Regions from separate parts of the Parabacteroides sp. B2-S-102 genome, predicted to be linked through region 1. Evidence: riboswitches for the same ligand, from Rfam matches in the RefSeq annotation. Region 1 holds a riboswitch; each other region holds the start of a gene.
The links. A riboswitch is a leader RNA that binds a small molecule or an ion and turns the genes downstream of it on or off. The one in region 1 is predicted to bind cobalamin.

Region 1 (7,275 bases):
GGATAGGAGTAGAGCACGTAGTATTTGCCTGTACCGCTTTCGTCCGTGGCGTTATCCCTCAATCTGGTTCCGGTAAAAGTCAAGGTGCTCTCCTCGATCCACTCCGGATAATAGCTCTGCGTGTGGTACACGTTTTTTGGCAAATAGCCGGTATTGCCTTGGTTATCCTTCCACGACAGATAGGTGGCATCACTCCATTGCTGGCTCATGTCCGGCTCGGGAATCTTGTCGGGATCCGGGCGATCATAGGTAATACGATAATTCTTGACGGTTTCCGGTTTATAGTACTCGCTACCGGCCAGCTCGTACCATTCGTCGTCCGGTAAGCCGTTCTGGTTCGTGTCGAAAGAGACCATGACAATGCCGGGCTCGCAACTGCCTCCCTTTTTCTCTTGATACTCCGGTAGGTCGGAATAGAAAGAGTTCCCGAGGATCATAAAGTCCTTTTTCCCTTTGACGTTGATGACCGTATGATCGAAACCAAAGATAACATATCCTCCGTATCCTCCGAGGGAGATCATCACGTCGTTCGTACCGGAGATATTCTCCTCTACCTTTTTCAGTATGGTTTCTTTCGTATCGCCTTCCTCGTATTCGGGCATCGTATTGACAAACTGACCCGGTGCGGGACAAAAGTCGTACACTTTGGATAAATAAGGGCTATATTCTATTTCCTCCTGCATCACCTCGAAACGAAAATCGTGCTTATAGGGGGTCTCCTTATCGATGATCTCGAAGGTCATCTGATAGGTGCCCGTATCTTTTGCGAGGAAGATATAAGAACGTTCGGTAGATACGAGAGAGTCCGTCCCGTTCCGGTGAAGTGTCCACCGATACTCGTCGCCGGTAAAGGCCGGGCTGAGTAGATAAGTTTTCATGCGGGGCAGATAATAGACATCATCGATACCCAAGCTAACCATCTGTATCTTGTCTTGGGTACAGGATAGAAATGCTAGGAAACCTGAAATGAATAGATATAAAACTTGTCTCATAACGCTGTTCTATTTATAAAGGAAAACCATATGGGCGGGGATATCCCCGGTACGTACGCCCCATTTCCGTATCCCGTTCTTATCGTAGCAATAGAGGGTTCCGCTGGATACGTAATTCTTGGCGTCGGTGACGAAGATGTCTTTCGTATAGGGATGGACCATGATCCCGTATGGGATACGAATGTCTTTCTCGCTACCGTCGGTGATAAAGTTCGTGCTGATCACCTCTTTGGTACGGACATCTATGATTCCGTACGAGATGCTGTTACTCTGCGTATTCACGTTCCATTCCGTACTGTAATAGAAGAGGGAATCTCCGCTGATGCAAAGGTTGGAGCAAGGGATATTCAGGGTATCGGTAACCACCATCTCATTATATCCTTTTCGCTTTTCCAGTACATACAGGTTGGAATGTACCGTATCGTAATCTCCCCGAGAAGTTACCCATAATTTACCGTATTTATCCGCACGGATACGGTGCAGATTGATCCCTACCGGAATCTTTTGGACTTGCTTGAAACGGTTTAGTTCGATGACGGAAACCGTATTGTCGTACTCCGGGGCACGATAGCCTCCGGAATTCACTACGTAGATATATTCACCCAAAATCTCTAATTCATCCGGCTGGTAGCCGACAATGACTTTAGCGTCTATTTTCAGGCTGGTCGTGTCTACCCGATATACGGCTCCTTGTGGAGCATTCGGGTCGATTTGCACGGGGCCGACATAAGAGGTTACATAGGCGTTTCCCCGGTAAAAACGGATGTACCGGCAGTTAGGAATGTCTATTTGCGTGATCCGCTCACAAGTCCGGGCGTCCAATACTTCTACTTTATGGGAACAATTGACTACAACATATAGCTTACTTCCGTAAATCTGGATATCATTGCCTACATCGCCCAACTCCTTGACCACGTTTGGGTTCCGTTCCGAGTAGAGGTTACGGATATAATAACCGTTCACGTAATCCAGATAATCCAGCGTACATTTATTGCTTCCCATATTCCCCTCGTTCACTAAATACATCCCTTGAGGATTCGCCTCGGGGTGGATACCATCGGAGACCAGCTCGTATTCCGATGGAACTACGATCTCGATCTTACGGCAGGATGAAAAAGCGCAACCGATCAGGATACCTATTATATATAATGTATGTCTTTTCATATCTCGATCGTTAAAGACACTTTGTAATTTCGTTTCGGCATCGGATAATTCAGGATCACGTCGTAGTCTTGGCTTAACAGGTTGTTTACCTCTACGGCAGCCTTGATAAGTCCGAATTTGAATTTCAAATCTTTCGACAAGGAGATGTCGCTGGTGTACCACGGTTGCGTATAATTGTATTTGATATTTTCCTGCTGGTTATACCGCTCTCCCACATATATGAAACTATAGTTGAGGTTCCATCCCTTGAAAGAGGCTTGTGCGATGGCGGAGCCGCTATGCCAAGGGATATAAGGGATTTGATCTCCGTAATAGGTATCCGAGGGATCCGTGAAGTCTTGGGCCTTTTGATAGGTGTATTGTACGCGTAGCGTGACGAACAAATCTTTTACCGGATTGACGGTCGTTTCCGTACTGACATCTATACCTTTGATTTCTACCTTACCCAAATTCAGCATCGTCCAACGGAACTGCTGGCCTTTGGGGTAAGCGATGATCTTGTCTTTCACCTTGTTGTAATAACCATCCGCCTGTATCTTGAAGCGATAGAAAAGATAGTTCTCCCATGTTTTCGTGTAAGCGAAGCCGGCATCATATTGGGTTACGTATTCCGGGTTTAATTTGGAGTTTCCCATATCGGCGTAATACAAATCGTTGAAGGTAGGCATACGGAAGATCCGTTTATAGAAAGCGCGTACATTAAAGTCTTGTTTCTCGAACGGCTTGTAGGAGGCGAATACGGCGGGTGTAAGGATTTGCCGGGCTTTCGGTGCGGGGCCTTCTTCTACACGGTCGTTGATAAAAGTCGCCAGTCCGCTGGCCTGTAATTTTACTTTTCCTAACCGGAGCGCCGTAGCGACCGAAAGGAGGTTGGTGAAGCGTTCCGGGTAAACGAATCCATACATATCGGCGTTCATCTTGTTCCATTGCAAGTCGTAAGAAGCAGAGACATCCCAGTTCGAGAGGATGGAGTAGACATTAGCGGAAGATAGGTAAATCTCCCGTTGCTTATACAGGTTATCTACATGAATCAGCTTGTCGTCGTTGTTCACATAATGCGTACGGTAGAAAGCGTATTTCGCATTGACCTGTGTCTTGAATTTACTATTGATTTCTTTGATATAGGAGCCTTGCATGAAAGAGTTCGTATCCCATACTCGTTCGCCGCGTCGCCATACGTTGTTTACGATAGCCCCCGGGATACCTCGTTCGGAATTGTAGTTGTAGAACTTAAGATTCCAAGTACCGTCGCTCATCTTGCCATACAATCCGGCCTCTAGGCGGGTGGCGTTGATATCCCCGTTTTCCCGGACGGCGGTCGTATCGTAAGCGATCTCTCCGGCAGGGTTGATACGGCGGTAACGAAATTTGTATTTACCGCTTCCGCTTAACCATTCGGCGCTGAAAGAGGCGGCTATGTTTTCTGATATCTTATATTCAAACAGCGCCGAGGGGTTGATAACGTCGAAAGAACCGACTTTCATCGTGGCACGGATATTCGTTGTTTTTCCATCTTCGAAACGAGGACGACGAGAACGCAGATAAAGCGTACCGGCCGCACCGAAATCTTTTGCGGATTGGAAAATATCGCTCTTCTGGCCATTGTATAAAGAAATCTCCTCGATATTGTCTAAGGAATACATTCCAAGGTCTACTTGTCCGTTTTGCGCGTTGCTTAATTCGATGCCGTCGTAGAAAACACCCATGTGGTTCGTTCCCATACTTCGGATATTTACTGTCTTGATACCTCCTACGCCCCCATAGTCTTTCAATTGGACACCCGAGAAGTAGCGTAAAGCATCCGCTACCGTGTGACTGTTCAAATTTTGTAATTCTTTCCCCGATAGTTTTTGGGAAGGAATTACCTCTTTAAAGCTGAAACTCCGGGCCGTGACCGTAACTTCGTCCAAGTGTTGGATAGAGTCGAGTTTGCTTTGTCCATGGGACATACCTATCGCCAGCATCGATAATACGCAAGCGAGGTATCCCTTTCTAGCAAAGGATAACACCATTATTTAAAACCTGTTTAGAAAATGATTCGTACCAAGCCGCTCTGTCCTCGCGAACGACTTCTCCCTAACTGGCAGGTCTTCTGACTGACTCCCATCCCGAAAGCCTTCCCGATATATATCCTTATATACCAGTGGCGAAAGTGTTTCCGGAATGTTTGAAATAGAGCTTCACAGCAACGGGACTGTTCAGGAATTACACCTGATTCCCATTTAATCCGTAACCCCGGTTGGGTGAAACGGAACCAATTCGGGACAAAGGTATGAAATCTTGTTAATATCCGGGTTATAATTGGAGAATTTCCTTAAATGAAAGGGTTGTACTTGTATGTTACGATTTCCTTTTTATTTAAAGAAGCTTGTACGTCAATTAACCGTTGGTTGCTGCTTCCCCGGAATAAAAGGCTCTCATCCCGAAGGGTTTGTTTGTAGCGGCCATCTACCAATACGTCGATATAGGATAATAAGGCGGCTTGTGCCGGGTTCTTTATCAGGTCCTCGAATTTATATCCCGTGTAGCACCAGATCGTCTTTTGGCTTTTTTCCTTGATCGCCTTGGCTACCTCGGTGAAGCCTTCCGGCTGGAACATGGGATCTCCACCACTGAAGGTGACGTTGGCGAACTCGTCAGCCAGCACTTTCTCCACGATCTCTTCCGTTCTTACTTTCTTCCCTTTATGGATGTCCCATGATTCGGGGTTGTGGCAACCCGGGCATTTGTTCGGGCAACCCGCCGCATAGATGGCGGTCCGGAATCCCGGACCGTCTACGGTGGTATCTTCGATGATATCTATGATAGACAACATGGTAATTGAAAATTGACAATTGACAATTGAAAATTAGTTGTGGGTGATGCGGTCGTTCAGCTCGGATAGCTTGGCGTTGTTCCAACGGTCGGTGGTTCCTACCAAGTAACCGGTGATACGTTGAAGTTTGTCCAAGTGTTTGCTGCCGCATTTCGGGCAGGCTTCCAGATTCGGGGTGGAGTTCTCGTAGCCGCAATCCAGGCAACGGTTACGATTATGGTTTACGGAACCGTATCCGATATTGTATTTATCCATCATATCCACGACACGCATGATCGCTTCGGGGTTATGGGTAGCGTCGCCATCCATCTCTACGTAAAAGATATGGCCACCACGAGTCAAATCATGATAAGGAGCTTCCACTTCGGCTTTATGACGGGCACTGCACTTATAATATACCGGGACGTGATTAGAGTTCGTATAATAATCCCGATCCGTGATACCGGGGAGCGATCCGAACTTCTTACGATCTTTTCCCGTGAACTTGCCGGACAAGCCTTCAGCCGGAGTTGCCAGTACGCTATAATTGTGTTGGTATTGCTCCGAGAATTGGTTGGCGCGATCCCGGATATACGTAACGATCCTTATGCCTAAGGCTTGCGAATCCTCATCTTCGCCATGATGCTTCCCGGTAAGGGCTACCAAGCATTCGGCCAGTCCGATAAAGCCGATACCCAAGGTGCCTTGGTTGATAACGGAGGCTATCGAATCGTTGGGTTTCAACTTCTCCGAGCCTAACCACAAGGAAGACATCAACAACGGGAATTGCTTCGCGTAAGCGGTTTTCTGGAACTCCATACGCTCATGCAACTGACGAGCCGTAAGTTCCAGCATATGATCCAGTTTAGCGAAAAATAGGGCGATACGCTCTTCCTTATTCTCCACTTGCATGCACTCGATAGCCAATCGCACGATATTGATCGTCGAGAAAGAGAGATTACCTCGTCCGATAGAAGTCTTCGGTCCGAAACGATTCTCGAATACACGAGTACGGCATCCCATGGTCGCTACCTCGTGGATATAGCGCTGAGGATCGTCCGCTTTCCAATCCTCGCTTTGGTTGAAGGTCGCGTCGAGATTCAAGAAGTTCGGGAAGAAACGACGGGCGGTGACCTTGCAGGCCAATTGGTAAAGATCGTAGTTGCGGTCTTCCGGCAGATAGCTTACGCCTCGTTTCTTTTTCCATATCTGGATCGGGAAGATAGCGGTCTCGCCGTTACCTACGCCTCTGTAAGTACTTTTTAATAACTCCCGGATGATGCAACGACCTTCCGCCGAGGTGTCGGTCCCATAATTGATGGAGCTGAATACCACTTGGTTGCCTCCACGGGAATGGATCGTGTTCATATTATGGATAAAAGCCTCCATCGATTGGTGTACACGGCTTACCGTGCGGTTGATGGCATGTTGTATAACCCGTCTATCACCGCTTAATCCATCCAAGGTCTGTGTCAGGTAATCGTCGATAGGCTTATTATATAAGTGGGAGAAATCCTGCCCGTATAAATCCTCTAAGGTCTTTACTTCCTCGATAAAGCTATTACGTACGTAAGGTGCTAGGTAGAAATCGAACGCCGGTATCGCCTGTCCGCCATGCATCTCGTTTTGGGCGGTCTCCAGAGAGATACAGCCAAGGATACTAGCGGTTTCGATTCGTTTAGCCGGACGTGATTCGCCATGACCGGCGGAGAACCCGTATTTCAAGATGCGATCCAACGGGTGTTGTACGCAGGTCAAGCTTTTAGTCGGATAATAATCTTTATCATGAATATGGAGGTAGTTGTTAGATACGGCTTCCTTGACCTCTTCGCTCAATAAATAGTCATCGACAAACGGCTTGGTGGTCTCGCTGGAGAATTTCATCATCATGCCGGCGGGTGTATCGGCGTTCATATTCGCGTTCTCACGGGTGATGTCGTTGGATTTGATATTGATAATCTCCAAGAACATATCCCGTGTTTTCGCCTTGCGGGCTACGCTTCGCTGATTTCGGTAAGCGATATATTTCTGCGCTACGTCCTTCCGGCTACTGGCCATCAATTCCAGTTCCACGGCATCTTGAATCGCCTCTACGGTCATTTGAGGTTCTCCCTTGAATGAGATATGATCTGTGATTTGGCGAATCAGTTGCATATCTTCTCCCTTGTCTGTATGCAACATGGCTTTACGGATAGCGGTTACTATCTTCTCCTCGTTGAAGCCAACGATACGCCCGTCCCGTTTAACAACTGTCTGTATCATGATGTCGATTAATTTGTGATTGATTATGCGTGCAAAGGTATCTTATTACACTATATGATTTTC
Region 2 (7,275 bases), on a different contig from region 1:
TCTGGGTCGTGATAGCGATCTCCGGCAACATATATAAAACCTGCCGCCCCAGCCGCAAGACCTCATGGATCAAACGGACGTATATCTCGGTCTTACCACTGGAAGTCACGCCATGAAGCAAGCAAACCTCCTTCGTCTTGAAAGCCTCATGGATCTCTCCGTAGGCTTTCTCTTGCGCCGGACTGAGCGGATTCGGCTCTTGCAAGCGGCAGACGGATACTTGTAAACGACCCACCTCTTTCTCGTAACTCTCCAAGATACCCCGTTTCAGCAGACCCTCCAATACCGCAGAGGTATAACCACTGCGTTCCAATAGCTCTTTCTTGGAAAGCTCCTTCGATAAAGCGGGATTCAAGGTATGGCTTAAATCCAAGAAGCTGACCAACAGAAGCTCTTGTTTCTTCGCCCTTTTCAATTCTTCGAACACCGCCTGCAATTTCGTCTCATCCCAGTAAGCTTCGGCCAAACGGATAAACGCCTGTGTCTTGGGAACGAATCCTCGCTTTAGCTCCTCGCTCACCTCAACCGCCCCTTTCACCATCAAGGAAGAGACGATCGGGACAACATTTCGGAGACCGGTCTTCTTCTCCAACTCCGAGATCGTCAATTTCAAAACCCCGCTAAAGGCATCCAGTACCGCTTGCTCGTTCGGGCGCAAGGGGGCGGTAGCCTCGAAATCCTCATTATAAGTAACCGCCGTCTCGCTTTCCAACTTTAAGCCGGAAGGCAAGGCCGCCTTATACACGTCGCCCAGCTTACATATATAATAAGAAGATATCCATTTCCAGAAACGGAGTTGCGGACGGCGGAGCACCGGAGTGGCATCCAGCAAAGCGTAGATCTCCTTCGTCTCAAAATCGGATACCGGTTCCCGGTCGTGTACCTCCATGACGATGGCCGTATAATATCGTTTCTTCCCGAAATGCACGATCACCCGGCAACCGGGAGTCACGGCTCTTTCCAGATCTTCGGGTATCCGATAGGTATAGCTATTCTCCAAAGGAAGGGGAAGTATGACGTCCGCATATTTCATTCAAACAGGTGTTTCATTACGAGCCCAAAAATAACAAAAAAGGCCGGACTTCTAAAGCCCAGCCTCTCTCATTTTATTTTCACCTATTTAGAACAAGATCGCTGCCGTGATAGACCATCCACGATTCTTTCCGGCACCGTCGGAGAGGTTCACCTTCTCAATGCTATAGTTATCAGTCAGTCCCAGACCATAATTGAAACCCACCTGCAAGTGGCTGATCAACTCCACGCCGGCACCGAAGTTAAGGCCTGCGCTGAAATTCTTCGCCTTCACCTGATCCGCTACGGAACCCGGGATATCCCAAAATTTATCACCGCCTACACGGAAACCGATATACGGACCGGCTGCCAGATACGCTTTGACGATCGGTAAGCCGAATTTCCATTTCAAGTTGACCGGAACATCGATATAATCCGTCTTCATCGAAGTCTTAACCCCGCCAACCGAAGTCGTCTCCAAACCTTTTTGCGAATACAACACGGCCGCATCGATCCCGACACCCACCAACGGCAAAGTCGTCTCGATCATCGGCCCCACTTGGAAGCCGGTTACGTTATCCGCTTTCAACACGTCCGAGTTGAAATGGACAGACGATATATTCACACCTCCCTTGATACCGAATTTAAGCTGAGCGTTCGCCGGAAGCGCCATCAACGCTAACAAGGCAACCATAAGAAATCCCACGATTTTCTTCATATTCATACTTCTTTTGTTAATTACTCGTTGCAAATAAACGCACTTTTCTAATAATAAACAAATATTCTCTATAGAGTGTTCACGGAATACCCCAGTCCTTTAAACTCAAAGAAAGCATGCATCTTACATACGGAGCTCATCCCGTCGGTCAGATTCATGCTTCTTTCCCTAATTATTATGGCAAAATAATTATCCGAAACCATGAGACGACTTGATAAGAAAACCTTGGATAAAGAATAGTAAAAACCGGATACGGTTCTTGCGTTCTCTTCCGGCCTTTCCTCGAAGCCGTCGAAAATATACACGCCTTGCAGGTCTTCTGACTTACTTCCGGTCTTAAGCGCCTTCCCATTCACTTGAGTGAACAGTGGCAACAGTATTGCTCAACCCGTTTATGAAGCTTACAGCAGCGGGACTGTCCGGGATTCTCACCCGATTCCCTTTTAATCCCTATCCGGCGATTGCCGAAAGGGAACAAAGCATGTAGCAAAGATACATAAAGTTTTGATGTAGCCTAACACTTTCCACAAAAAATATCCCTATATTCCCGGTTCCTGATATAACATAAAGCCGCCCCGATAGCCGTGCGATACTCGGCATACTCCGGTATCTTGAAATGGACATCGCACATCTCCTCCAGACAGGGGAAAATATCCGGGCATTGCGGCAAGCGAGTCAGGTTACCGATCAACACGATATTCTTGATATCGCCATTTAACGAGGCGAAAACAGCTCCTTGCCCGATAGTCTGCAAGACCATATGAACGATACCGAGAGCGATATCCTCAACCTTAGCGTTCGCATCCGCTTTTCCAAAAATAGAGGCTGTCACGTCTAGCGGCAGGCCGGGTAGCGGATGCGGCGTAATATCCCGGATATGCAAGTCGATATCATTCAGGGAACCATGCTCAGCCAAAGACGCTATTTGGTGAAAGTCATGCGTTTTCAATAATAGCTTAGACAAGCCGAGGATGGTTCCGCCACCGATACCCAATCCCCCGATATGCTCGACCGTGGAGCCTTGTACCTTGACAAAAGAGGTACCCGTTCCCATGCTGACCACCAACAGGCTATCCAGTCCCGTATTATACTGCGCCCCTAGCCCATTTGCGAGGAACTCATCCGTCTTCGCGGTTGGTAAGCCATATAAAGGTTGATCGATATAGGCGCTACCTACACCCGTCAAGATCACTTTCTCTATATTCGAGAGTGAGATGTTATTATCATAAATATATTTACCGAAGGCCCCGAATAAAGAGGTTACCGGATCGGTAGCTTTCACGAACATCGGGTTCTTGATCTTCTTATCCTCCACACCGACGATCTTGGTCGTGCTACCTCCCACGTCTATACCTATAACGATTCCCATGATTCTTTCCCTTTTTAATTGAATAATCGCTACAAAAGTACATAAACCCGTATACAATACTAAAAAAGGCCGGACAAAATCAATTGTCCAGCCTCTCTTTATTAAAAAACCGTAAGGTTTAAATGCTATTTATTCGCCTAACAAGATCTCTAGGATCTGGCAAGCTGCCTTCGATACGGAAGTACCCGGGCCAAAGATAGCGGCAACGCCAGCCTTATACAAGAAGTCATAGTCTTGAGCCGGGATTACACCACCAGCGATAACGATGATATCCTCACGACCTAATTTCTTCAACTCCTCGATAACCTGCGGAACCAACGTCTTATGACCAGCGGCCAAAGAAGAAACGCCCATTACGTGAACATCGTTCTCTACAGCTTGACGGGCAGCCTCGGCCGGAGTCTGGAACAACGGTCCCATATCTACGTCGAACCCACAGTCAGCATAACCGGTAGCAACAACCTTAGCGCCACGGTCATGTCCGTCCTGACCCATCTTAGCGATCATGATACGAGGCTGACGGCCCTCTTTCTTAGCGAATTGCTCGCAAAGCTCGCAAGCTTTCTGGAAGTCTGCGTCTTTCTTAGTTTCTGATGAATACACGCCTGAAATAGTTCTAATGATTGCTTTATAACGACCTACAACCACCTCGCAAGCATCGGAGATCTCTCCCAATGACGCACGCAAGCCGGCAGCCTTAACAGCCAACTCTAATAAATTGCCCTTCTTCGTCTTCACGCACTCCGTGATATCAGCCAAAGCTTTTTGAACAGCGGCTTCGTCACGGTTAGCACGCAACTCCTTCAAAGCGGCGATCTGCTCGTTACGTACGGCTGTATTATCAATCTCAAGGATATCGATCGGATCTTCCTTCGGCAAACGATATTTGTTAACACCAACGATGGTCTGAACACCTGAGTCGATACGAGCCTGTGTACGAGCGGCCGCTTCCTCGATACGCATCTTAGGAAGACCTGTCTCGATGGCTTTCGCCATACCACCCATGCTCTCGATCTCTTGGATCAACGCCCAACCTTTATGTACCAATTCATTCGTCAAAGACTCTACATAGTAAGAACCAGCCCACGGGTCGATTTCCTTACAGATCTTAGTCTCTTCCTGAATGTAAATCTGTGTATTACGAGCGATACGAGCGGAGAAATCGGTCGGCAAAGCGATCGCCTCATCCAATGCGTTCGTATGCAAAGATTGTGTATGTCCTAATGTAGCGGCCATAGCCTCGATACAAGTACGTCCTACGTTATTGAACGGATCTTGCTCGGTCAATGACCAACCGGAAGTCTGGCTATGTGTACGCAATGCCAATGATTTCGGGTTCTTAGCGCCGAAGCTCTTCACGATCTTCGCCCACAACATACGAGCCGCACGCATCTTGGCGATCTCCATGAAGTGATTTACACCGATAGCCCAGAAGAATGACAAACGGGGAGCGAACGCATCCACATCGATACCGGCGTTGATACCGGCACGAAGATATTCCATACCGTCGCACAACGTATAAGCCATCTCGATATCAGCCGTAGCACCAGCCTCCTGCATATGATAACCGGAGATAGAGATAGAGTTGAACTTCGGCATCTTCTGAGAGGTATACTCGAAGATATCAGCGATAATCTTCATGGAGAACTCAGGCGGGTAAATATAGGTATTACGTACCATGAACTCTTTCAATATATCGTTCTGGATCGTACCGGCCATTTCCTCCAACTTAGCACCTTGCTCCAAACCTGCGTTGATATAGAATGCCAATACCGGAAGCACACCACCATTCATGGTCATGGAAACAGACATCTTGTTCAAAGGAATACCATCGAACAACACTTTCATGTTCTCCAAGGAACAGATAGATACACCCGCTTTACCTACATCACCAACCACACGTTCGTTGTCGGCATCGTAACCACGGTGAGTCGGAAGGTCGAACGCAACGGACAAACCTTTCTGACCGGAAGCCAAGTTACGGCGATAGAAAGCGTTAGACTCCTCAGCGGTAGAGAAACCCGCGTACTGACGGATTGTCCAAGGACGCATAGCGTACATACCGCTGTACGGGCCACGTAGATAAGGAGGCAGACCGGAAGCATAGTTCAAGTGCTCCATACCCTCCAAGTCTTCTTTTGTATATACAGGTTTCACCTCGATATGCTCGGGTGTTTTCCAATTGGGCTCGATACCATTGGCTTTTGCCCATTCGGCAGCGTTTGTAGCTGCGAATCCGGCATTCTTTATATCTATGTTTTTAAAATTTGGTCTCATAATTGTTTATACTTAAGCGATTCCTAATTTAGCGTTGAATGCTTTCAATGTCTCAAGCACATTGCTCTTTACATTTACGAACTGGTCGATACCTTGAGCCTTCAAGTCGTCCGCGCAAGCAGGAGCTCCGGCTACAACGAATTCGGCACGTCCGGCCAAAGCCTTGTAAGCAGCAGGAGCGAATTCAGCATACTCGTCATCACTAGAGCAAAGAACCACTATCTCAGCACCCGCCTTGACTGCAGCCTCAACACCAGCCTCAACCGTATCGAAGCCTAAGTTATCAATTATCTTATATCCGGCACAAGCGAAGAAGTTAGCGGAGAACTGTGAACGAGCCAAACGCATCGCCAAGTTACCGATCGTCAACATGAATACCTTCGGAGTCTTGCCACTCTTCTCTGTCGCCATACGCAAAGCCTCGAATTCGGAAGCGCCGCGAGAGAAATCAAGAGCCGGGATCGTTGCCTCGCCGCAATGACCACCGCCACAACAGCAAGAACCTTTTTCCTGAATCTTATCGGCAGCTACTTCCGTGAAGTTAGGATACTGGTTAGAACCCAACAGGATCTCACGACGGGTAGCAACCGCTTTCTTACGAGCTACATTCGAAGCGTTAACGGCATTTTGGATCTCACCTGCGTTCACGGCAACGGAGAATCCTCCTTTTTCCTCAACCTCCAAGAACAACTTCCAAGCGACATCGGCCAAGGAATTCGTCAATACCTCTACATAATAAGAACCGGCAGACGGGTCAACGACCTTATCCAAGTGGCACTCTTCCTTCAATAATAATTGTTGGTTACGTGCGATACGCTCGGAGAAATCGTCCGGAGTCTGGTAAATCTTATCAAACGGGCGAACCGTGATAGAGTCTACGCCAGCAAGAGCGGCAGACATAGCCTCAGTTTGAGAACGAAGCAAGTTTACGTGAGCATCGTAAACCGTCATGTTCCACTCTGAAGTCTGTGCGTGAGCAACCATCTTGCAAGCGCATTCGCAGGCCGGCTTATAAGCGGCTACGATCTCGGCCCACAACCAACGAGCCGCACGGAACTTAGCGATTTCCATGAAGTAGTTAGAGCTGATACCAAAATTGAATTTGATCTTCTTGGCAACCTCGTCAGCGGTGAAACCAGCCTCGGTTAGTTTTGCCATCAATTCGTTACCCCAAGCCAAGGCGTAACCTAATTCCTGAGAAATGTAAGCGCCAGCATTGTTGAAAAGGAACGCATTTACAGCCAATACACGGTAGTTAGGCAAAGCCTGTCCAGCTTTGAGCACAGCTGCGGCACCTTCTACCCACTCACTGTTTTCTTTACCTTTTACTAAAGGTTTCTTGAAAGCGTCATAGTTTACAGAACCGTAGCACTTCTCTGCGTCGACACCCTTGCCTTTGAAGTAGTCAGCCAAGATACCGATCAACTTCTCCGCTTTGCAGTTGCAAGTGTTGAAGTTCAATTCTACGGAAGCCGGACAAATACCCTCTAATAAAGTAGCTATGTTCTCCTCGTTCACCTCATCACCTTTGATGATGAACCCAAGAGAAGTAACACCTTTCGTCAAAAGGTCTAGTGCTTTCTCGTTAGCACCCTTGAAGCAGCAAACTTCAATGTTCTGGCGTACCTTCCAATCGTTGTCTTTCTTCGTTCCACGAACATAAGGGAATTCACCGGGAAGAGACTCTGTAGTCTTTAAACCCTCGATGTCTTCTGCACGATAGAAAGGATTTACATTAAATCCTTCGCCTGTCTTCCAAACAAGCTTTTTCTCAAACGGTACCCCTTTCAGGTCGGCCGTTATCTTCGCCATCCACTCTTCAGTAGACACAGGTGCGAATTCTGAGAAAAGTTTTTCTTTAAGTTCTGCCATAATATTAGTTGTTTATTAAACTGGTATT
Region 3 (7,275 bases), on a different contig from region 1:
CCATCCCGACCAATTCCCGTACCAACATATTCCTGATCTCACATTTATCGGTCAGCACGACACCGATCGTGGTGCTCAATTCCTTATCGGAATAAGCATCTATATCTTTTCCTAGGACCAATATTTCCCCATCTAATTTAGGTTGGAAAGCCGATAACGTGCGCAATAAAGTAGACTTCCCCACCCCGTTAGCACCCAGCAAACAGGTTAATTCACCACTATAGATCGTAGAGTGTATACCTTTAGCTACCAGCTTTGTACTACTCTTAGAATGGTAACCGATCGAAAGTCCGTTAATATGAATCGTATCTTGTTTCATCTTACTCGTTCAATTCATTCTTACGTTTTCTAAATAATACTGAGGCCACTACTGGAGCACCTACTAAAGCGGTTACCGAGTTGACAGGTAACGCTCCCTCGAACCCCGGCATACGGGCGATCAAATTACAGATCAACGCCAACGCCGCACCGGCGAATAAGACCGCAGGCATTAAAATCCGATGGTCGGAAGTTTGAAATATGGCCCGGCATAAATGCGGAACGGCTAGCCCCAAGAAGATAATAGGTCCGCAATAAGCAGTGACAATCGCCGTAAGGACCCCAGCCGAGGTGATAACCAACAAACGGGCCCGCTTGATATTAAGTCCCAAATTGCGTGCGTAGCTATCCCCAAGAAGCATCAAGTTCATGGTCTTGATAAGCAGGAACGAGAGAGGGATCAAGATTGTCATAAGAATCACGAACAACGTCATCTGATTACCGGAAACACGGGCGAAACTACCCAATCCCCAAATCACGTATGCACGGATATCCTCCTCGACGCTAAAGAATTTAAGTACACCGATCACGGCGTTTGCCACGTAACCGATCATCACACCGATAATCAACAACGTGACATTTCCTTTTACCTTTTGGGAAACATACACGATCAGCGCCATCACGGATAAGGAACCGATCACGGCCGCTATCGATAAGGCGATCTCCCCCATAAAACCAAGTTTACTCAAGGCAACGCCCCCTAAACTACCGCTTAACAACACCACGAAAGCGACACCCATGCTCGCTCCCGAACTGATACCTAAGACCGAAGGTCCGGCCAATGGATTACGGAAAACGGTTTGCATCTGTAAGCCGCTGATGGATAAGCCAGCTCCCGCTACCAACGCTGTCAATGCCTGTGGTAGTCGGGATTTCCAGATAATATTCTGCCATGTAATAGGCTCATTTCCTAAATTCCAGATAATATGCCAAACCGATTGAAGAGGAATAGAGACTGACCCCAACACCAAATTCAAAAAGATTAGAACAAAAATAGCCGTGACAATCGCCAGCATCCATAGGGTATTTGAATGTCTCATCAGTGTTCCTTATTTAAGTCGAGAATAATAGACCGACTCATGATCCGGTAATAAATCCGGATGAAAGATATGAAGCAAATCCGCTAGGACGATCTCCGGTTCTGTCGGCATACTCTCATAAAACGGCGTGTTCTTCATATTACAATAGATAATTCCTTTCTCCCGGAACGCACGGAAATCCTCATAACGAGGATCTTGCTCTTTCAATGCCTCATAGCTGAACGTTCCCGGGAAACTATTCACGATACGCCAATAATCAGCGTCGTCCGCTTGGTTATAGACCGTCTCGAAGTCTAATGTAACACCACCGGATCGCTCATCATCTTTCAAGAAATAATCAGCGCCGGCATCCTTGAAAAGTTGCGCTAAGAAGCTCTTTCCTCCTACGGCATACCAGTTTCCACCCCGTAACTCGCCACTAAAAACGATCGGACGTTTTTTAACCTTACCATCCGCCGTAAGTTCCTTTAATTCATTATACCTCTTCTCGATGGTGGCGAAACGCTCATTGCCATCTTTCTCTATCCCCAACAGCAAGCCTACGAACTTGATCCACTCGGCCTGTCCCAATGGCGTAGTCTCCTTATAACCCAAATGGGGAATCAAGGGAATACCCACGTCTTTCAGCGTCTCATAGCCTCCCCGCTTGAATGGCGATACAAGGATCAAATCAGGATTCATGCTCATGATAACCTCGTTATCGAAATTCCCCTCGATACCGATCTTAGCGGTTTTACCTTCTTTCAGGCGTTCGTTCATCTCTTTATTGAACAAATGCCGTGTACTGGTAATCCCAACGACCCTATCCAAGGCACCCAATTTAATAAAGTTCGATAATTGCAGGGAAGTCATACAGATAACGCTTCGGATAGGAAGCTCTATCACCGTATAATCAGCGGGAATCCCCGTGGGTTTCGCACCTCTTTTCACGAACGCATAATGAAACGTGGTGCTTTCCTCATTTTGAGGATCTTGGATATCAGCCAAGAGATATTGATCCGCATAGGTAAGCTTGAATCCTTGGGCGTATAAAGGCTTAACCTGCTCTTGCGAGAACGCAGATTGCTCTACGGAAGCCGTCTTCCCTATTTCTCCTTTTTCACGGATACCTGAAGTACATGATAAAGTCAATACCGATAAAAGCAAGCATCCACCCGCTATAAACTTATTCATAATCCTTGTTTAATTGACAGTTGATCATTGACAGTTACTCTCGTCCTGCTCCACGGGACAGCAACATTTATTTATGAACCGGCAGGTCTTCTGACTTACTTCCATTCAGGACGCCTTCCCGATTACAAAACCAGTGGCCAAGGTATTGTCCGAATGTTTAAAAGTTCACAGCAGCGTGGTCTGTCCGGGATTCTCACCCGGTTCCCTTTTAATCCGCCTCCCGGAAAAAGAGATAAGCGGAGCCTGTTACAGTGACAAAAGTAGTAAGAATATTTGTATACATCCACAATTTTAAGGACTTTTGCGTTTCAAATAAAAACAGATACACATGAATCATCCTATTCACTTCGTCTCATTAGGTCCCGGTGATCCGGAATTAATTACGCTGAAAGGGCTTAAAACATTACAAAAGGCTGATATTATCTATTGTCCTGCTACACAAGGCAAGCATGGAATCATATCTCGGGCGACGGATATATTGAAAGCTATTGAGGTAGACGAATCCTTGATCCATCCGTTTATTTTGCCAATGAGTAAGGAACGGACAGATGCGTTAAACGCTTATAACAAATTGTTTCTGGATGCCCAAGCTGAATATTTGAAAGGGAAACAAATCGTGATCGTCGCCGAGGGAGACGCTGGTTTTTATTCATCTATACAATATGTATACGATAAATTCGAGGAAACAGGAATCCCGGTAGATCGAATCGCAGGAATTCCGGCATTTATAGCGGCAGGTGCCTTGGCCGGGATACATATCGTAAAACAAGAGGAGCAAATTAACGTAATCCCCGGGACTGCGTCGTTCGATGAACTTTCGGCAAAAATAGAAAATGGAATGATCATCGTCATCATGAAATTACCGGGTTGCCAAGAGGCTATTCATACTTGTATCCGGCAGTATGCGGATAAGGCGGTTTTTCATTATTTCGAGAATGTAGGAACAAGAAAAGAATATTATACTACTGATATCGCCACTATACATTCCAAGGATTTCCCCTATTTCTCCCTACTGATTATCCAACCTCGCTAAAAGAAGAAGGCTGCCCGGAGAGTAACCAAACCCGGACAGCCCATCTTATTACGCTACATGCAATATATGCTTAAGCTGATCGATATGGAAACGAAGTGTATCCATATAAGGTTTCACTGAATTATGGTACATGACCGCTTTTGCGTGCATATCTTCCAACTCGCTTACTTTACGGTTCGCCTCACGCATTTTACAAGCGTTGTAGCGAATACCCGATACATGTCCTTTGATATCCTCGATCGCTTGGTTTCCCCGGTTGAAGATAGACTCTGCTTCTTCCGGAGCGTATACCGTATAGGCTTGGGCAACGTCATCCAGTAACGCCTGTTGATAAGAGCCGGCTATCGGGAGCAATTGATGGATCGCATGATGACATAAAGAATGAACCTCGTTTTGAAGCTTCTTCAATTCTACTTCCCACTTTGATTCACATACTTCATCCAATTGTTTGACTTCCGCTACGACACGACCGCTAAACAATTCCACTACCATCTTTTCCCATGCTTCTGCTACCCACGATTTAGTAGCAAATGTAACCTGACTAAATCTTACTGTTGACATAACCTTAAATTTACATATTATATTGCTAATGTTATTAGTCTCTTATCTGTTTCAATTTATCACACTCTTAGGTTTCTTTTTATCGTTGTGACATCACAAAATTAATCAAATTATTACAGATGAATAATTTTAAAGACTATTTTATAATTCTTTAAAAGTACAACAAGCAAAACGTATGATTTTTGCAAAGCTCACTTTACAAAAAGTTTAATTTCAAGCCTGACAGCTATCACAAAAAGCAAGATCCTCGCCATCTTCGCACAAAAATATCAAAATAACACAATCTTATTATTCCATAAAGGGGGAAAACCTTGTTCCGTATCATTTTGTTATTATAATAAATTAGATTTACTTTGTTCAAACTATATAAACTTACATAAAGCACATGAAATCGGACATTGAGATAGCAAGAGAAACAGACTTGCGTAAAATTAAGGAAGTTGCGACAACGTTAGGTATCCCTCGTGAGGAAGTACAAAATTATGGCAGGTATATTGCCAAGGTTCCTATCCATTTGATCGATAAAAAGCAAATGGACCAGCATAATTTAATTTTAGTGACCGCTATCACTCCCACTAAAGCGGGAATCGGAAAGACTACGGTTTCGATCGGTCTGGCTTTAGGGCTGAATAAAATAGGGAAGAAAGCGGTGGTCGCTTTACGTGAGCCGTCTCTTGGCCCGTGTTTCGGCATGAAAGGTGGTGCTGCCGGAGGTGGATATGCCCAAGTGCTTCCCATGGAAAACATCAACTTGCATTTTACAGGGGATTTTCATGCGGTTACTTCCGCCCACAATATGATTACCGCTTTATTGGATAACTATATTTATCAGACCCGCAACACCTGCGAGGGATTGAAGGAGATCAAATGGAAACGGGTTCTTGACGTAAACGACCGTAGCTTACGTAACATCGTATCGGGTCTAGGCGGCTCGGCGAACGGTGTCCCTACCGAGACCGGATTTGACATCACTCCCGCTTCAGAGATCATGGCGATCCTTTGCTTGGCTACGGATATAGAGGATTTGAAACGACGTGTCGGAAATATTTTATTGGGTTATACAAACGAAGATAAGCCTTTCACGGTAAATGATCTTGGCATAGCCGGAGCTATTACCGTATTGCTAAAAGACGCATTACTGCCGAACCTTGTACAAACAACGGAGAATACTCCCGCATTTGTACATGGAGGTCCTTTCGCTAATATCGCCCATGGATGTAATTCCATATCGGCCACCCAAATGGCTCTTACTTATGGAGATTATGTGATTACGGAGGCTGGTTTCGGCGCTGATCTGGGCGCGGAGAAATTCTTTAATATCAAATGTAGAAAAGCGGGGCTTTCACCGAAACTGACAGTCATCGTAGCGACTGCCCAGAGCTTGAAACTTCATGGTGGCGTTCCGGAGAAAGAAATCAAGGAACCGAATATCGAAGGATTAAAGAACGGATTCGCTAACTTAGATAAACACATTGAGAATATGAAGAGCTTCGGCCAGCAAGTAATCGTTACTTTCAACCGTTTCGCTACCGATACGGACGAGGAGATTGCGTTAGTGGCTGAGCATTGCGAGGAGAAAGGGGTTGGATTCGCCATGAATAACGTTTTCGCCGAAGGCGGTGAAGGGGGTACGGAGCTTGCCCGCTTAGTGGTTGATACGATCGAAAATCATCCTTCCGCTCCTTTACAATATACATATGATCTGAATGATCCGATCCGTACGAAGGTACAAAAAGTGGCCCAGAAGATATACGGAGCTTCTTCGATTGTTTATACGACTTTGGCCGATAAAAAATTGCGTCAGATCGAAAGCTTGGGTATTTCCCATTATCCGATCTGTATCGCCAAGACTCAATATTCATTCTCTTCCGATCCGAAAGCTTATGGGGTCGCCAAAGATTTCGAACTAAAAGTACGAGATGTAATCATCAATAACGGAGCCGAGATGATCGTTGTCGTCATGGGCGAGATCATGCGTATGCCGGGACTCCCGAAAGAGCCGCAAGCCCGAAAGATCGATATCGTGGATGGCATGATTGAGGGATTGAGTTAATAGACAGTAAAACGATTCAAATAAAAAAGGTGCGCCTCACACATTCAGTAAGGCGCACCTTACTTTTGCTTATTTATGAATAAACTTTATAGAACCTCTAGCTGTATTTAGCAAATAGATTCCTGCTGGCAAGCGAGAGATGTCAATACGATTCGACTTACTCTCTGCCATTTTCCCTCCAGTTATCGCATAAATAGAAATCCCGCTTTCCGTTCCTTGTACTTCCAACACATCTCCATAAATATGAAGTTTCAGTTCGTTCTCCTCTACTACAGGAGCGATAGAGGTTGTTCCATTGAAATAGTCATGTGTCTTTCCTGAATATTCCCAGCTTGTCTCAGCGGGGAAATACATTTTCTGATAATTTTTCGAAATCATCGGGTTTCCCGCGTCCACGATCTCCGTCTTGCTTTCTGACATAAGCATCCAACTACCACCGAAATCAATGGAAGACGAGGTTTTCGTGACATTCTTATCGTAAGACCACTCCATTTTCATCTTGAACGTCTCTCCCTCAGCCGTACCTGTCATGAGTATCGAGACCGGATATTTATCTTTGTTGAAAGTGGCTTCTATATCCACTTTCGCCTCGGCTTTCCATGCGCCTCCCTCAAAGCTGGAGGAAGTGACGGAGAACTTCTCATAGCCATTTCCGGTATAAGTGTATTCTGTTTTCTCGCCTGCCACGTCGGCTGCCGAATAAGAGATAGCGACCAAAGTGCGTCCTTGGTTATCATTCTCCATCACGGTCTTGCCATCATATACCCAATCAGACGAACTTGAGTTCCATTTATAACTGTCTATACGAACCACGCTTTTATTACCATCGCATATATAAACATCTTTCTGTTCCTGCGCATCGTTCTTGTCATAGGTAATACTATAGTCCGGACATCTTCCAAACAAATACCCCGGAAGAGAGAATGATTGCGCCATCAATGAAGAAATACCTACTAAACAGGCTACCAATGTAAATAATACTCGTTTCATATTCTTGATTTTTTACGATTAAACTTAAAAACTATAACCTTTCTCCGCAATTCCCGCAAAATGTAGCGGTCGGAGCTAATTGCATTCCGCATTGAGGGCAAAAGCGG

Region 2: linked by a shared signal. The riboswitch ahead of NBH07_RS08135 (porin family protein) and the one ahead of NBH07_RS15510 (TonB-dependent receptor) in region 1 are both predicted to bind cobalamin.
Region 3: linked by a shared signal. The riboswitch ahead of NBH07_RS18550 (ABC transporter substrate-binding protein) and the one ahead of NBH07_RS15510 (TonB-dependent receptor) in region 1 are both predicted to bind cobalamin.

The regions. Positions count from the first base shown of each region.
Region 1 covers NZ_JAMOKM010000013.1:16,721-23,995, forward strand. Annotated here, with positions in the region: gene NBH07_RS15500 (hypothetical protein) at 1-992, opposite strand, end outside; gene NBH07_RS15505 (YncE family protein) at 1,002-2,156, opposite strand; gene NBH07_RS15510 (TonB-dependent receptor) at 2,153-4,168, opposite strand; cobalamin riboswitch at 4,222-4,430, opposite strand; gene nrdG (anaerobic ribonucleoside-triphosphate reductase activating protein) at 4,471-4,971, opposite strand; gene NBH07_RS15520 (anaerobic ribonucleoside triphosphate reductase) at 5,005-7,212, opposite strand.
Region 2 covers NZ_JAMOKM010000004.1:298,281-305,555, forward strand. Annotated here, with positions in the region: gene priA (replication restart helicase PriA) at 1-1,033, opposite strand, end outside; gene NBH07_RS08135 (porin family protein) at 1,121-1,729, opposite strand; cobalamin riboswitch at 2,022-2,224, opposite strand; gene coaW (type II pantothenate kinase) at 2,244-3,098, opposite strand; gene scpA (methylmalonyl-CoA mutase) at 3,228-5,375, opposite strand; gene mutA (methylmalonyl-CoA mutase small subunit) at 5,388-7,247, opposite strand.
Region 3 covers NZ_JAMOKM010000019.1:62,059-69,333, forward strand. Annotated here, with positions in the region: gene NBH07_RS18540 (ABC transporter ATP-binding protein) at 1-319, opposite strand, end outside; gene NBH07_RS18545 (iron chelate uptake ABC transporter family permease subunit) at 321-1,358, opposite strand; gene NBH07_RS18550 (ABC transporter substrate-binding protein) at 1,368-2,531, opposite strand; cobalamin riboswitch at 2,595-2,793, opposite strand; gene NBH07_RS18555 (precorrin-2 C(20)-methyltransferase) at 2,860-3,564, shown strand; gene NBH07_RS18560 (hypothetical protein) at 3,613-4,125, opposite strand; gene NBH07_RS18565 (formate--tetrahydrofolate ligase) at 4,511-6,178, shown strand; gene NBH07_RS18570 (T9SS type A sorting domain-containing protein) at 6,248-7,168, opposite strand; gene NBH07_RS18575 (zinc-ribbon domain-containing protein) at 7,200-7,275, opposite strand, start outside.